2 regions of the Streptomyces sp. HNM0645 genome follow, and region 1 is predicted to be linked to the other one. Evidence: riboswitches for the same ligand, from Rfam matches in the RefSeq annotation. Region 1 holds a riboswitch; the other holds the start of a gene.
What was found. A riboswitch is a leader RNA that binds a small molecule or an ion and turns the genes downstream of it on or off. The one in region 1 is predicted to bind cobalamin.
Positions count from the first base shown of each region.

Region 2: it holds a riboswitch for cobalamin, as region 1 does, so the genes downstream of both, QMZ92_RS31135 (SCO2321 family membrane protein) here and QMZ92_RS11705 (energy-coupling factor ABC transporter permease) in region 1, are expected to answer to the same signal.

Region 1 covers NZ_JASHLT010000014.1:160,694-167,950, reverse strand. Annotated here, with positions in the region: gene cbiQ (cobalt ECF transporter T component CbiQ) at 1-552, opposite strand, end outside; gene QMZ92_RS11710 (energy-coupling factor ABC transporter substrate-binding protein) at 559-927, opposite strand; gene QMZ92_RS11705 (energy-coupling factor ABC transporter permease) at 924-1,616, opposite strand; cobalamin riboswitch at 1,646-1,838, opposite strand; gene QMZ92_RS11700 (PTS-dependent dihydroxyacetone kinase phosphotransferase subunit DhaM) at 1,883-2,287, opposite strand; gene dhaL (dihydroxyacetone kinase subunit DhaL) at 2,284-2,880, opposite strand; gene dhaK (dihydroxyacetone kinase subunit DhaK) at 2,971-3,963, opposite strand; gene QMZ92_RS11685 (baeRF3 domain-containing protein) at 4,161-5,258, opposite strand; gene QMZ92_RS11680 (alpha/beta hydrolase) at 5,436-6,311, opposite strand; gene QMZ92_RS11675 (FadR/GntR family transcriptional regulator) at 6,642-7,257, shown strand, end outside.
Region 2 covers NZ_JASHLT010000059.1:22,188-29,444, reverse strand. Annotated here, with positions in the region: gene QMZ92_RS31150 (ABC transporter ATP-binding protein) at 1-1,463, opposite strand, end outside; gene QMZ92_RS31145 (energy-coupling factor transporter transmembrane protein EcfT) at 1,460-2,566, opposite strand; gene QMZ92_RS31140 (SCO2322 family protein) at 2,866-3,555, opposite strand; gene QMZ92_RS31135 (SCO2321 family membrane protein) at 3,555-4,814, opposite strand; cobalamin riboswitch at 4,928-5,064, opposite strand; gene QMZ92_RS31130 (Strvi_7410 family MBL fold metallo-hydrolase) at 5,274-6,314, opposite strand; gene QMZ92_RS31125 (aldehyde dehydrogenase) at 6,581-7,257, shown strand, end outside.

The sequences.
Region 1 (7,257 bases):
CCCGGCGAGGGACCGCCAGGCCGCCGCCCGGGTCGTGTGCCCGAGCCGCGCCGCCTGGGCCTGGCGGACCCGGTGCACGGTGTCGAGCAGCAGAAAGCCGATCCGGTACATCACGAGGGCCACGTCCACGACGGGCCCGGGCACCCCGGCCCGGACCAGCCTTGGCAGCAGGTCCGACACCGGCGTGGTGAACGCGAACAGCAGCACCCCGAGCGAGGCGGCGGACGTCCGCAGCAGCAGCCGGACCGCGTGCAGCGGTCCGTCCGGCGCGAGCACCACGAATCCGTCCGGGTCGCCCACCGAGAACAGCAGCGGAATCGCACCCGTGACGCAGAACCCCAGCGGAATGCGCCACGCCCGCCACAGCTGCCGCGGCGCCACGCCGGCGGGCCCGAGCAGTACGGCCACGGCCGCCGCGGCGACCAGGACGGCACCCGGCCACGGCGGCAGTGAGACGGCGCAGACCGTCAGCCCGAGCCCGAGTGCCGCCTTCTCGCACGGATGACGGCGGCGCCAGCGGCTGCTGTGCGCCGCCGCGTCTATCGGCAGCATCGGCGGCTACGCGCCCGAGCCGACGGAACCGGCGGAGCCGCTGCCGGGCGCCCGCCCGTCCCCGGCGGCCGCCGCCCGCGCCTCACCCTGCCGGCGCCCCTTGCGCAGCCCGAAGTAGTACGCCAGGACACCGGCACCCAGAGCCGCCTGGAGAGCGAACAACGCCGACTCGACCTCCCCGGAAGGGGGTTCGTAGAGCGGCGCGAACCAGGGCTCGTAGTCCGGCGCGATCTCCGTGATGGCGGTCTCCGCCTCCCCGTCGGCGCCCGTGAAGGGCTCCTCCTTGTGGTCGCCCAGGCCGAGGGCGAGCGGCAGCACCGCCAGCGCCGCCACGATCGCCATCAGCAGCGTGTTGATCTTCGCGTTACGGCTCATCGGACCGCGGCCTCCTTCTTGGCCCCGCCCTGGAGGAGCACTCCGAGGCGGGTCAGCTCACCCTTGCTGGACTGCACGAGCAGCCGCATCACCAACACGGTGAGCAGGCCCTCGCTGACGGCCAGCGGGATCTGGGTGAGCGCGAAGATGCCGCCGAACTTGGCCAGGGCGCCGACCACGCCGCTGCCCGGGTCGGGGAACGCCAGCGCCAGCTGCACGCTGGTCACGCAGTACGTGGACAGGTCCGCGACGAACGCGCCGAAGAACACGCCCACCATCAGCGGCGCCCCGGACCGCCGCAGCAGCGCGTACACCGCGAACCCGGCCCACGGCCCGACGATCGCCATCGAGAACACGTTCGCGCCGAGCGTGGTCAGTCCGCCGTGGGCCAGCAGCAGCGCCTGGAAGAGCAGGGTGATCGTGCCGAGCACGGCCATGATCGGTGGCCGGAACAGGATCGCGCCCAGCCCCGTGCCGGTCGGGTGCGAGCAACTGCCGGTCACGGAAGGGATCTTGAGTGCCGACAGGACGAAGGTGAAGGCGCCCGACGCGCCGAGCAGCAGGGTGGAATCGGGATTCGCCCTGACCTCACGGGTGAGCGCCCGTACGCCGTGGATCACGAAGGGGGCGGACGCGACGCCCCAGGCGGCCGCGTGCACAGGGGGCAGATACCCCTCGGCTATATGCATGGTTGGGAGACCCTCTCCAGCACCTCGTGGATGGACAACGCGCCCTGGCCGGTCTCCTGGCTGACGGGTCCTGCCGCCCGGGCTCCGCCTTCCCGGACACCACGGTCTCCCGTGGCGGTCCAGTGGCTTCCTTGCGGAGAGAGCCGGACTTCCCGATCACAGTGGCGAGGGCCGCACCGGTACTCCACCGGTTTCCCGTTCACCAAGGCCCTGCGACATTAGTGTGTTGACCAGGTGCGTCACAAGCCGCGCACGGATGCTTACGGTCACACCTTGCGGTAGTCGTACGCCTCCACGGCCGCCGCCTCCACCGCGTCCAGATCCGCGCCGGCGGCCGCGGTGACCACCGCGGCGACGGCGCCCTCCACGAACGGCGCGTCCACCAGCCTGGTCCCCTCCGGAAGTTCGTCGCCCTCGGCCAGCAGCGCCTTGACCGTCAGCACGGCGCTGCCGATGTCGACCAGCACGGCCACCCCGGCTCCCCTGTCCACCTCGTGGGCGGCACGTGCCGTCAGCTCCGAACTGGTGCCGAGGCCGCCGTCCGCTGCCCCGCCCGCCGCGGCGACCGGCACGGCGTCGCCCGCGCCCGCCAGCCTCCGGGCGAGGTCGGCGACCGACTCCGCGACCTGCGCGCTGTGCGAGACGAGGACGATCCCGACCGGGCCGGTCATCGCGCGGCCTCCTCGAGGGCCCCGACCAGCAGGGCGGAGGACGTCGCCCCCGGATCCTGGTGCCCGATGCTGCGCACGCCCAGATAGCTCGCCCGGCCCTTGCGGGCCAGCATCGGCACGGTCGCCGCCGCGCCCTCGTCGGCGGCCTCCCGCGCGGCCGCGAAGGACTCGTCCAGCGCCGCGGCCGCGGGCTCCAGCGCGTCCAGCATCGTCTTGTCCCCGGCCTTCGCGCCGCCGAGTTGCGCCACCGCCGCGATCCCCGCGCGCAGCGCCTCGGCGAGCTGCGCGCGCGACACCTCGGCCTCGTCACCGAGCGCCTTGCCGGCCCGCCGCAGCAGCGTCCCGTACAGCGGCCCCGACGCCCCGCCGACCGTCGAGATCAACTGCCGCCCGGTCAGCATCAGTACGGCACCGGGGGTGTCCGGCGCGTCCTTCTCCAGCGCCGCCCTCACCGCCGTGAAACCCCGCTGCAGATTGGTTCCGTGGTCGGCGTCCCCGATCGCGGCGTCGAGCTCGGTCAGCCGGCCCGCCTCGCGGTCCACCGCCTCGGCCAGGGCGTTCATCCAGCGGAGGAAGAAATCCGCGTCGAGCACAGCGCCTCCTTCTCGTGGCGCACCGGCTTCCCCGCGCGCGTCGTCGCGGCCCGCGGGAGCGGAGCCGCCGTCGGCCGGGCCGGGCATGGCTCAGCGGCCCCAGCGCAGCGCGGGCGTCTCCACGGGGGCGTCCCACAGCCGCAGGATCTCCTCGTCCGCCTCGCACAGAGTCACCGAGCAGCCGGCCATGTCGAGCGAGGTGACGTAGTTGCCGACCAGGGTCCGGGCCACCGGCACTCCCCGCTCTGCGAGCACCCGGTGGACCTCCGCGTTGAACCCGTACAGCTCCAGCAGCGGTGTCGCGCCCATGCCGTTGACCAGCGCCAGCACCGGACTCGACGGCTGCAGATCCTCCAGGACCGCGTTCACCGCGAAGTCCGCGATCTCCCGCGACGTCATCATCGGCCGCCTCTCCCGGCCGGGCTCGCCGTGGATGCCGATCCCCAACTCCAGCTCACCGGACGGCAGGTCGAACGTCGGGGTGCCCTTGGCGGGGGTCGTGACGGCGCTGAGCGCGACACCGAAGCTGCGCGACCGCTCGTTGACCCGGCGGGCGACGGCCTCGACCCGCTCCAGCGGCGCACCCTCCTCCGCCGCGGCGCCCGCGATCTTCTCCACGAAGAGCGTCGCGCCCGTACCGCGCCGGCCCGCCGTGTAGAGGCTGTCCTGCACGGCCACGTCGTCGTTGACGAGCACCTTGGCCACCTGGACGCCCTCGTCCTCGGCGAGTTCCTGCGCCATGTCGAAGTTCAGCACGTCGCCGGTGTAGTTCTTCACCACGAAGAGCACGCCCGCCCCGCTGTCCACCGCCGCCGCGGCGCGGGCCATCTGGTCCGGCACCGGCGACGTGAAGACCTCGCCGGGGCACGCCGCCGAGAGCATCCCCACCCCCACGAACCCGCCGTGCAGGGGCTCGTGGCCCGACCCGCCGCCGGACACCAGGCCCACCTTGCCCACGACCGGAGCGTCCCCCCGCACCACGACCCTGTTCTCCACGTCGACGTTCAGCCCGGGGTGCGCCGCGGCCAGACCGCGCAGGCCGTCGGCCACGACCGTCTCGGGGACATTGATGAGCATCCTCATGGGAACCTCCTGGTGGGACTGGCGATCACTCCGGACGGTGTCCTCTCAGGCCGGGCCGTGGCGGTACGGGCCGCACACCCTCTGCCAGTATCGGCGCAAACGGCCCGCACGGCACCGCGCTCCCGCCAACCCGTCGGCACCGTCCGCGGGAGCGGCCGGGAGGTTCCCCACGGCGACGGCCGTCCGGCGGAGGCCGGTCAGTAGCGCAGCGCGCTCGCGATGCCGCCCATCCCCGCGAGCGTGCCGTCGGGGACGAACCGCACCTGCGCCCCCGTCTCCAGGGACTTCTCGACGATCTCGTCCACGACGTCGACCAGCGCGTCCAGGTCACCGGTGTCGGCGGGCAGGAGGTGGGCGCCCGTGTCCCGCACCGTCTCGCGGTAGTTCTCCTCCACGGCGAGCAGCGCGACCCGGCCCGTCTCCACGTTCTGGCGGATCTCGTCGACTCCGGCGGCGAAGGCACGCCTGCCCCTGGCCCGGTCCAGCTCCTCGAGAACGCCGGAGACCTCCTGCCGCGCGCGGGCCTCGACGGACGGCCGCACCGCCTGCCAGACCGCGTCGGCCGAGCCGCCCGCCACCCCGCCCCGGGGCGCGTGGACGGCCTGGCCCTTCGCGGCCGTGCCGACGTCGTCGAGGAGCGCGAGCGCGGCGGGCTCGCCGGTCACGTACAGCGGCCGCGGGTCGGCCTTCAGCACCGAGGCGAGCGCCGTGTCGGCCTCGCGCAGGAAGTGCCGGGTGTCCTCGTCCCGGAAGGTGCTGGGCACGTCGCCGATCCGCTCCTGGCGCTCGGCGTCGAAGTTCTCCGCGGGACGGGACATCGGGAAGGCCCCGGTGCGCTCCTCGGTGAGGCGGTCGGCCGCGCCGCTCCACAGGGTGGCCCGGTCCGAGGCGACCGCCAGGACCCAGAAGGGGCGCTCGGCGGCCTGTGCCGAGACGAGGTTGCGGGTCAGATAGGTGTCCGACAGCACCACGCGCTCGGGCACCGGCCGGCCGAGCGTCCACACCTCGTGCTCGCCCGGCGCGGCGAAGACCACGAGCCCGTCCTCCGCGTGCACCAGGTCGATCTCGGCCAGTGCCCGGTCGAGCTGCTCGGACACGTCGATCCGGGTGTCCCGGGTGACGGCGGGATCGGCCTTGAGCTGCTCCTTGGCCTCGGTCATGAGATTGCGCAGCCGGACCGGGTCCTGCGCGCTGTCCGGTTCACGGCGGTGCGTGGGCATGATCACCGACACCGCGGGATAGGGGCGCTGCCGGCGGAGCCGGACCAGGTCGTCGGAGCTGAGGGCTGGGTGCATCGGGTCCACCCTTTCCGAGCGGTGTGCACTGGAGGGCCGGGCTTTGCGCACCGAGGTGCGACGAGCTGAAGCCGACTCCTTGCACCATAAGTCGGATTGCCTGCGCGGGCACCAGGACCGGTGGGGCACCGCGCCCCGCCCGCGCTCCGGCGCGTGCGCTGGGGCGGGTACCAGGCCTCACACCATGCCCACGAGCCGGTCGGCGACCGTCTTCGCCCGAGGGCCCATGAGGATCGTGTAGTGGTTGCAGTCCGGCACCGCCTCCGCCGTCAGCCGCGGCGACCGGGCCGTCCAGTGCGCGACCAGCGCGTCGGACAGCATCCCCGGCTCCGCCCCCATCAGCCCCCGGGGCGCGTGGAGCAGCATCGCCGGGACCCCGAGCCCCGCCAGGTCCTCGGCGAGAGCCGGTGCCGAGGTGAGCAGCGCGTGGCCGTCCAGGCGGACCGGGCCCTCCTGGGCGCGGGAGCGACGGGCGCCGGCGGGGCCCGTGATGTCGTAGCGGACGTACGCCTCGATGTCGTCGTTCCATTCGGGGCCGAGGGCGGGATGGGTGCGGAAGAGGTCCACGTACGCCTCGTCGCTCTCGAACGTCCGGGTCAGCCGCGCCAGGACCGGCCCCATCGAGGCGTCGAGCAGGGCATCGGGATCGGCGCCCTCCTCCAGGGGCATCGGCAGTCCCCCGTCGATCATCAGCAGCCGGTCGAAGAGCTCCGGGCGGCGTGCGGCTGCCCGCAGCGCCACGCACGCCCCCATCGACTGGCCCGTGACCGCGACGGGCGCGCCGTCGCCCCAGTGCTCCGCCGCCGCGCACAGATCGGCGGCGTGGGTGTCGAAGCCGTACGGCCCCGGGGCGTCCGCGCTGCCGCCCCGGCCCCGGAGGTCGAGGGCGAACAGCGACCAGTCGGGGTGCAGATGGCGGGCGAGAGCGCGGAACGACATCCCGGACGCGGTGATGCCGTGCGCCGCGACCGCCGTGCGCGGCCCGGTTCCGAACCGCAGGACGCGCAGCGTCCCGCCGTCGACGGGGAGTTCGAGCTCGAGGGGGTCGGTCATCGGGGGTTTCCTTCCGATGGGTCGTCACAACGCTTCAACGGGCAGCCTTTCACCCGGCCGGCCGGGTCAGCCCGGCCGGGGCGGCGGACGGGGCGGCGGGGCCCCGCGGTGCGGACGGAGGCGCCAGGCCGGTCGGTCCGGCGTCTTCGCACCGCGGGTGTCCGCGGGGACACGAACGGTCGCGGGCCCGCCGCGGGGCCGTTCCGTACGCTCCCCGCACGTCCGCCGCCCGAGGGTGTGGATCAACGGCCGCCTCCCGCACGCCCATTGACATCGGTGCCGGGACATTGGTTCAGTGGCTCATCCACTGAGCCGCTGGGGAGGAACGGCGTGGAGGCACTGCCCCGCGAGACGGTCGTCGACGTCCTGGAGGGCCGGCTGAGGGAGGACATCCTCACCGGCCGCCACCCGGCAGGCAGTTATCTGCCGCCGGAACGCAGACTGGCCGACGGCTACGGCGTCACCCGCACCACCCTCAAGCACGCCTTCGGGCGCCTCGTCCAGGCAGGACTGCTGGAGACCCGGCACGGAGTGGGCACCCGGGTCCGTGACTTCGCCCGGCTCGGCGGGGCGGATCTGCTCCCCATGCTCGTGCGGCACGACGCCGGCTGGATCCGCGAGGTCTTCGAAGTGCGCCGCAGCATCGGTGCGTTGATCGCCGAGCGGGCCGCCCTACGGGCCACCGCCGGGCAGCGGGCCGAACTCGGCGCGCTGCTGGCGGCCGTGCGCGCCGCCGAGGGCGGTGACGCGGTCCAGCTCGCGGACGTCGAGGTGCACCGCTCGCTCGCCCGCGCGACCGGCAACCGGGTCTACGGCCTGCTCACCAACACGCTCTTCAACGCCTATCTGCCCGTTCGGGCCGCGCTCGTCGGCCCGTTCAACGACGCCGCGGCCGCCCACGCGCGGTTGGAACCCGTGGTGGCGGCGGTGCACTCCGGCGACGCGG
Region 2 (7,257 bases), on a different contig from region 1:
ACCCCGGGGAGCAGCGTGGAGACCAGCTCCCGGCAGGTCCCGGGCGCGGCCCCGGCGTCCGCGTCCGCGGCGGCGCACTCGGCCCCGACCGTGTCCGCGTACAGCAGATCCCGCGGTTCCTGGGGAACGAGCGCGACGCGCCGCACCAACTCGGCGGGCGGGGTGCGGTGAGGGGGGCTCCCGCCGACCCGGACCGTGCCCGACGCGGGCTCGACCATGCCGACGAGGCTGCCCAGCAGCGTCGACTTCCCGGCGCCGTTGCGGCCCATGAGGGCGACGGTCTCTCCGGGCGCGACCACGAGATCGACCCGCCGCAGCGCCTCGATCCGACCGCGCCGCACCCCGAGCCGCGCGGCCTCCACGAGCACCGCCGGGTCGTACTCCCCACCCGGCTCGACCTTCCGGGCCCGCCCGCGCCCGAACCGCGGGACCAGGGCGGCCGGCCCTCTTCCCCTGGCGGTTCGCCGCCCGCGCGCCGCGGGGCCTGGGACATCGGCACGCGCCGGGCCCGGCGCTGCTCCGCCGGTCGTGTCCGTGCCGTCCACCGTGCGGGCGGAGGACGAGACGGTGGCCGCGGGCCCGGCCTCCCCGGCCACCTCCCCGCGCGCCGAAGGGCGTGTGCCCCGCGCGGCTGCCGGCGTCACCCCCGCCAGCCGGGCGCGCAGTTCGCCCGCGTGGCGGCGGGCGTCGCGGACGGAGAGGGGGAGCGGGGCCCAGCCCGCGAGGTGGCCGAGAGCGACGACCGGGGGGCGGACCGGGGAGAAGGACATGACGTCGGCGGGGGCGCCCGACACCGGGGGCTCGCCGGGCGCGGGCATCAGAACGACCCGGTCCGCGTACTGCACCACCCGCTCCAGCCGGTGCTCGGCCATCAGGACCGTCGTCCCCAGGTCGTGGACGAGCCGTTGGAGCACCGCCAGCACCTCCTCCGCCGCCGCGGGGTCGAGCGCGGACGTCGGTTCGTCGAGGACCAGCACCTTCGGGTGCGGGGTCAGCACGGACCCGATCGCGACCCGCTGCCGCTGCCCACCCGAGAGCGTCGCGAGGGGACGGTCGCGGAGTTCCGCCAGCCCCAGCAGGTCCAGCGTCTCCTCGACCCGCCTTCGCATCACGGCGGGCGCCAGCCCCAGCGACTCCATTCCGTACGCCAGCTCGTCCTCGACCGTGTCGGTGACGAAGTGCGCGAGCGGATCCTGGCCCACCGTGCCGACGACGTCGGCGAGTTCGCGCGGCTTGTGGGTGCGGGTGTCGCGCCCGTCGACCGTCACCCGACCCCGCAGCGTGCCGCCCGTGAAGTGCGGCACCAGCCCGGAGACCGCCCCCAGCAGTGTCGACTTGCCGACTCCCGAGGGCCCGACCAGCAGGACGAGCTCGCCCTCCGGGACGGTGAGGTCCACCCCGGAGACCGCCGGCGCCGCCGCGGCGTCGCCGTACGTCACCGAGACGTTCTCGAAGCGGATCATGACGTGGACTCCTTCGGCGGCACGGGCGCCACGAACGCGGGCAACAGGCCCACCAGCACCGCCGCGGCGGGCCACAGCGGCAGGGCGGGCACGGTCAGGGGGACGACGCCGGGATGCAGCGCACCGGGCTGGTAGGCGCCCGCGCGGATCATCAGCGCCGCCACGACGACGCCGGAACCGGCCACCAGCCAGGCCCTCGGACCCCAGCGGTCCGGGCGGTAACGGGTGCGGACCTGGCGCCGTCCGCCGAGCCACAGCCCGCCCAGCGCCGCCGCGAACCCGCCGAGGAGCACGGGGAGGCCGTACCCCGAGCCTTCCGCGGCGAGCAGTCCGTACGAACCGGCGCACACGCCGAGCAGCCCGCCGAGGGTGAGCGCGGTGGTGGTGCGCCGCACGGCCGGGGGCACCTGCGCGGTACGGCCGTAGCCGCGCGCGTCCATGGACGCGGCGACCGCGACCGAACGCTCCAGCGCCCCCTCCAGGACCGGCAGCCCGATCTGCAGGACCGCCTTGACCCCGCCCGTCGGACGGCCCCGCAGCCGCCGTGCGGTACGGAGCCGGAGCACGTCGGCGACCATGTTCGGCGCGAACGTCATGGCGACGACGACGGCGACCCCCGCCTCGTACAGCGCGCCCGGGAGCGACTTCAGCAGCCGGGCCGGGTTCGCGAGCGCGTTCGCCGCGCCGAGACAGATCAGCAGGGTCGCCAGCTTCGCCCCGTCGTACAGCGCGAACACCATCTGCTCCGCCGTCACCCGGCCACCGACCCTGACGCCCCGCGCCCAGTCCGGCAGGGGCACCTCGGGCAGTGTGAGCAGGACGCGGGTGCCCGGGATGGGCGAACCGAGGACGACGGAGAACACCAGCCGGATCGCGATCACGGCGAGGCCGAGCTTGACGAAGGCGCCGTACGAACGGGCCCAGGGGGCGTCCGTGCGCCGGGCCGCCACGACGTATCCGGCGACGCCCACCAGCAGCCCGAGGAGGAGGGGATTGGTCGTCCGCGAAGCGGCCGTGGCGAGGCCGAGCGCCCAGACCCACCAGGCTCCGGCGTGCAGCGCGTTGCTCCGGCCGGCGGCGGGCGCCCGCAGGGCACCGCGCAGCGGTCGGCGCTCCCGCGGGGCCCGGCCGGACGGCCGACTGCCGCGGGGCGCGGCGCCGCTCTCGTGGCTCCCGTCGTCCGGGCCGCCGACCGGGCCGCTGCCGGAACCTTCGCCGGAGCCCGTGTCCGCGTCCGGACCGCTTCCGGGGCCGTCGACCGGACCGCTTCCGGAGCCCCGGCCCGCGCCCGGCTCCCGGTCGCCGGGGCGGGCGTGCGGGACACCGCCCAGCAGTCGGACGGGACGCCGCCGTCCGTGCGGCTCCGCGGGGTCGTCCGCCGGCGTGGGCACGGGCGTCCGGGTCATCCGCGGCGGCGGGACTGCCAGAACGCCGCCCCGCCCAGCGCGAGCACGGCCGCGATGCCCGCGAAGAGCCCCAGCGTGGGGCCCCCGCCGGCCGCCTCGCCGCCGGCCGCCCCGGAGGGCTTCCCGGCCGGCGGGGCGGAGGCGCCGGACTCCGCGGGCGCCGGGTCCCCGGCCGAGACCTGCTCGCCGCAGCCCGTCCTCGGGTAACCGGAGATCGCGCACAGCAGCGCGTCCGAGTTGTAGCGGAGCGGCTTGGCCACCGCCGCCAGGGCCTCCGCGCTGGTGGCGTCCGAGGGGACCGCGGCGCAGCCGGACGCCGGCGCGGACGGGGGCCGCTCACCGGACGGCGCGTCCGCCTCGGTGCCGAAGTCGATCACGACCCCGACCCGTTTGGTGCCGGGCTTCGCCGGGGTGTCCGCGCACAACTGGGAGAAGGAGGGGGCGGTACGCGGCTTCGCCGAGTCCTGCGAGTCCGCGCTGACGGAGAAGCGGTATCCGTCCACCGAGCCGTCGGCCGGCCGCGCCGTGGCCGGACCCTGGGTGGCGTAGGCCCAGGCGGTACCGCCGGACTGCCAGAACGACCAGTACCGGTATCCCGCCGCCTGCGCCTGCGCCTGCCCCGCCACGCCCGGCACCGCGAGCACGGTGCCGAGCGCGAGGAGGAGCGCGGTCAGTCGCCTGCGCATCACTGCTGCTTGCTCTTCCGGCGGCCGCTGATCAGGATGCCTATGCCGGCACCGGCCGCGAGGCCGGCGCCGACGATCCACCAGATCCCGGCGCTGTCGCCGCCCTTGTGCTCCTCGCCCGCGTCGCTCTTCGTGCGCGGAGCCGGCGGCTCGGTGGTGGAGGCCGGCGCGGGACCGGTCGCGTTGAGCTGCCGTACGAGGTCGGCGCCGCCGAAGTCCCGCGGGTCGTCGCCATGGGCGTGCGCGGCGAGGATCAGCTGCGCGTACGCCGCCGGGCCGCCGTCCTTCGCCCACGCCGCGGAGTTCTTCTCCAGCCACTGGACCGCCCTGTCCGCCTTGTCGCCGTGCCCGGCGGCCGAGAGCGCGAGGACCGCGTCCGCGGTGTTGCCGAAGTCCGGGAGCGGGGCCGGGTCGGCGGCGCCCGGCATCGGCGGCGAGTCCAGATGGCCGGTCTTCGCGAGCGCCGTGGCCAGGTACGCGGCGCCGTTGCGGGCCGACTGCTCCGGGGTGGCCTTCGCCGGGGAGGTGCAGGCGGCGGGGCCGCCGTCCGGCTCCGGGCCGGAGACGACCAGGCCGCGGCCCAGCCCGGCGAGCACGGCGGCCGCGGTGGCGTCGCCGTTGGCGAGGAGCTTTCCGGCCTCGTCCGGCTGGTAGGCGAACGCACCGCCGCCGGCCTTGTCGGCGCATGGCACGGCGAACGTGACCAGCGCGTCGAACGGGCTCTTGCCGCTCTTCGACTTCACCTCGCCGGGCCGCGCCTTGGCCGCGGCGAAGGCGCCGATCACGACGGACGTGGAGTTCGCGTCGGACGGCATGCCGGGGTTGTAGCTCCAGCCGCCGTCCTCGTTCTGCACGGACTTCAGCCACTCGAGGCCCTTGTTCACGGCCTCCCCGTGGCCGCCGAGGGCACGCAGGGCCTGTACCGCCGCCGCGGTGGCATTGGTGTCCAGCATCGTCTTCGCGTCGCACGGCTTGGACGCGTCCGCGCGGTAGGAGGCGAAGCCGCCGTTCTCGCACTGCTGCCCGGTGAGCCACCCGACGGCCTGCTCGGCGGGCACGGTCTTGGCGACGTCCTGGGCGAGCAGGGCCAGCGACTGTCGCCACACCCCGTCGTAGGTCGGGTCCTTCGTGCCGTAGAGCCCGGCCGGGAGCGCCGCCGAGGGGGAGGGGGTGGGGGCGGCCGTCGCTGCCGGAGCAGCGGTCACGCAGAACACGGCGGAAGCGGCGGCGAGCGCTGCTGCGCTGCGGCGAACTGACATGGCGGGCTGGGCCTCTCCTGTGGGGAGCCGGGCACAGGCACGCTGGGGTACCAGGCTCCGGCCCCGTATTCCTCGACGGTGCCTGCCAGCGGGCCGGTCCCGATGGCACGAGCCGGTCACGGCCGGTACAGGGCATTCCGACTCGCCGCCGGCGACGGCGGCTCACGGTTGCGGGTCAGTGCCGGATTCGCACCGGCTTCCCCCCGTACGGGTGTGATGACGACTCGCACACTCTACCGGCCCGTAATCCCAGCCCCTCGGGACGGGCGGCCGGGTACGGCAGGAGGCCCTCGACGGCCCTGCCCACCGGGCCCCGCGCGGTTCTCGGAGAGGGGCCGGCGGCTTGTGCGAGGGTCCGGCTCGGATGGATCTCGGTGGCCCGGAGCGGTCGGCGGGACGGTCCGGCTCGGGTGGCTCTCGGTGGCCCGAGCCGTGCTCATCCAGCCCTCGCACTCCGGCTCAGCCGACCGCGGTGTACGCCACCGGGGCGCTGCCCGGCACCGCCTCCACGCGGCCCAGTTTCACCAGGCGGCGCAGATGGGCCTCGGCCTCCGAGACGGCGATGGTGCGCGAGCCGTAGGGGATCTCGTCCCACGGCCGGTTCCACTCCATGCGCTCTGCCAGTTGCCAGGGGGTCAGCGGTGCGGCGAGGAGGGACAGCAGCCCGGTCAGCCGCTCCTCGTGGTGGGCGAGGAGCTCCCGGACCCGTGCCGGGGCGTCGGTGAAGGCGTGCTGGTGCGCCGGGAGCACCTCGGCGGCGCCGAGGCGGCCGACGCGTTCCAGCGAGTCCAGGTAGTCGCCGAGGGGGTCGGTGACCGCGGAGTCGTCGGGGTCCTCGTACAGGCCGATGTGCGGGCTGATGCCGGGGAGCAGATGGTCGCCGGAGAAGAGGCGGCCGCGGCCGGGGAGGTTCGCCGGATGCTCCTCCTCCAGGTGCAGGCACACATGGCCGGGCGTGTGGCCGGGAGTCCAGACGGCCCGCAGCCGCCGTCCGGCGAGGTCCACCAGTTCGCCGGGTGCGATCTCGCGGTCGGGCAGGGCCGCCCGCAGCCCGGGGAGGGCCCGCATCCGGCCGCGCTCGCGGGCCGCGAGCAGCGGGGCGAGGTGCTCCTCCGGCGCGCCGACGGCGGTGAGCTTCCCGGCCAGGTAGTCGAGCCAGGCCCCGGGCCGGGCCTCCCGGGTGCGGCGGACGACGGCGATGTCGGCCGCGTGCATCGCGATCCACGCGCCGGACGCCTCGCGGACCCTGCCGGACAGCCCGTGGTGGTCCGGGTGGTGGTGGGTGACGAGTACGCCGTGGACGTCGGCCACCGCGAGGCCCAGTTCGGCGAGGCCGTCCGAGAGCGCCGTCCAGGACGCGGGGTCGTCCCATCCGGTGTCGACGAGGACGGGCCCGCGGCCGGTGTCGAGGACGTGGACCAGCGTGTGGCCCAGGGGGTTGTCCGGGATGGGGACCTTGAGGGACCACACACCGCCGCCGTGCTCCGTCACCCGCGTCATCGGCTCCCCATCCTCCCGGCCCGGGCCCAAGAACGAGAACCCGTTCCAATGGTCGCCCAAGTCGACTTCATTGCAAAGGGCTCGGCGGTGTGCGGGGCCGGGGCGGGGAGCGCCGGTCCGCGCCCGCGCCGATGCTTCCCGGGAGCGGGTTCCGGCCGTGGACTCCTCCGGCGGGAACTGGTATCTGTTCAGGCGGTCGGCAAATCTGAAATACCGTCAGAAAAACTGGAGCGCTCGGAGAGCCGGGGCCGCGGGAGGCAGTCGTCATGTCCGAACTGGTGGAGCACGGGAAACTCTTCATCGGCGGGGAGTTGGTCGATCCCCTCGGCACGGACACCATCGAGGTGGTCTCGCCGCACACCGAGGAGGTCATCGGACGCGTCCCGCACGCCTCGCGGGCCGACGTGGACCGGGCGGTCGCGGCCGCGCGTGCCGCCTTCGACCGAGGGCCCTGGCCGAGGACGCCGCTCGAGGAGCGCATCGAGGTCGTCGGCAGGATCAAGGACGCGATCGCCGTACGGCACGAGGAGATCGCCCGCTCGATCAGCTCCCAGAACGGATCGCCGTACTCCTGGAGCGTCCTGGCCCAGGCGCTCGGCGCCATGATGGTCTGGGACGCGGCCATCGGCGTCGCCCGCGACTTCACCTACGAGGAGCGGCGCGGCGGAGTCCTCGGCCCCCTCCTCGTCCTGCGTGAACCGGTCGGCGTGGTCGCGGCCGTGGTTCCCTGGAACGTCCCGCAGTTCGTCGCAGCGGCCAAGCTCGGGCCCGCCCTGCTCGCCGGCTGCGGCGTGGTCCTGAAGCCCTCGCCCGAGTCCCCGCTGGACGCCTACATCCTGGCCGACATCGTCCGCGAGGCCGGCCTGCCCGAGGGAGTGCTGTCGATCCTCCCCGCCGACCGAGAGGTCAGCGAGTACCTCGTCGGGCATCCCGGCGTCGACAA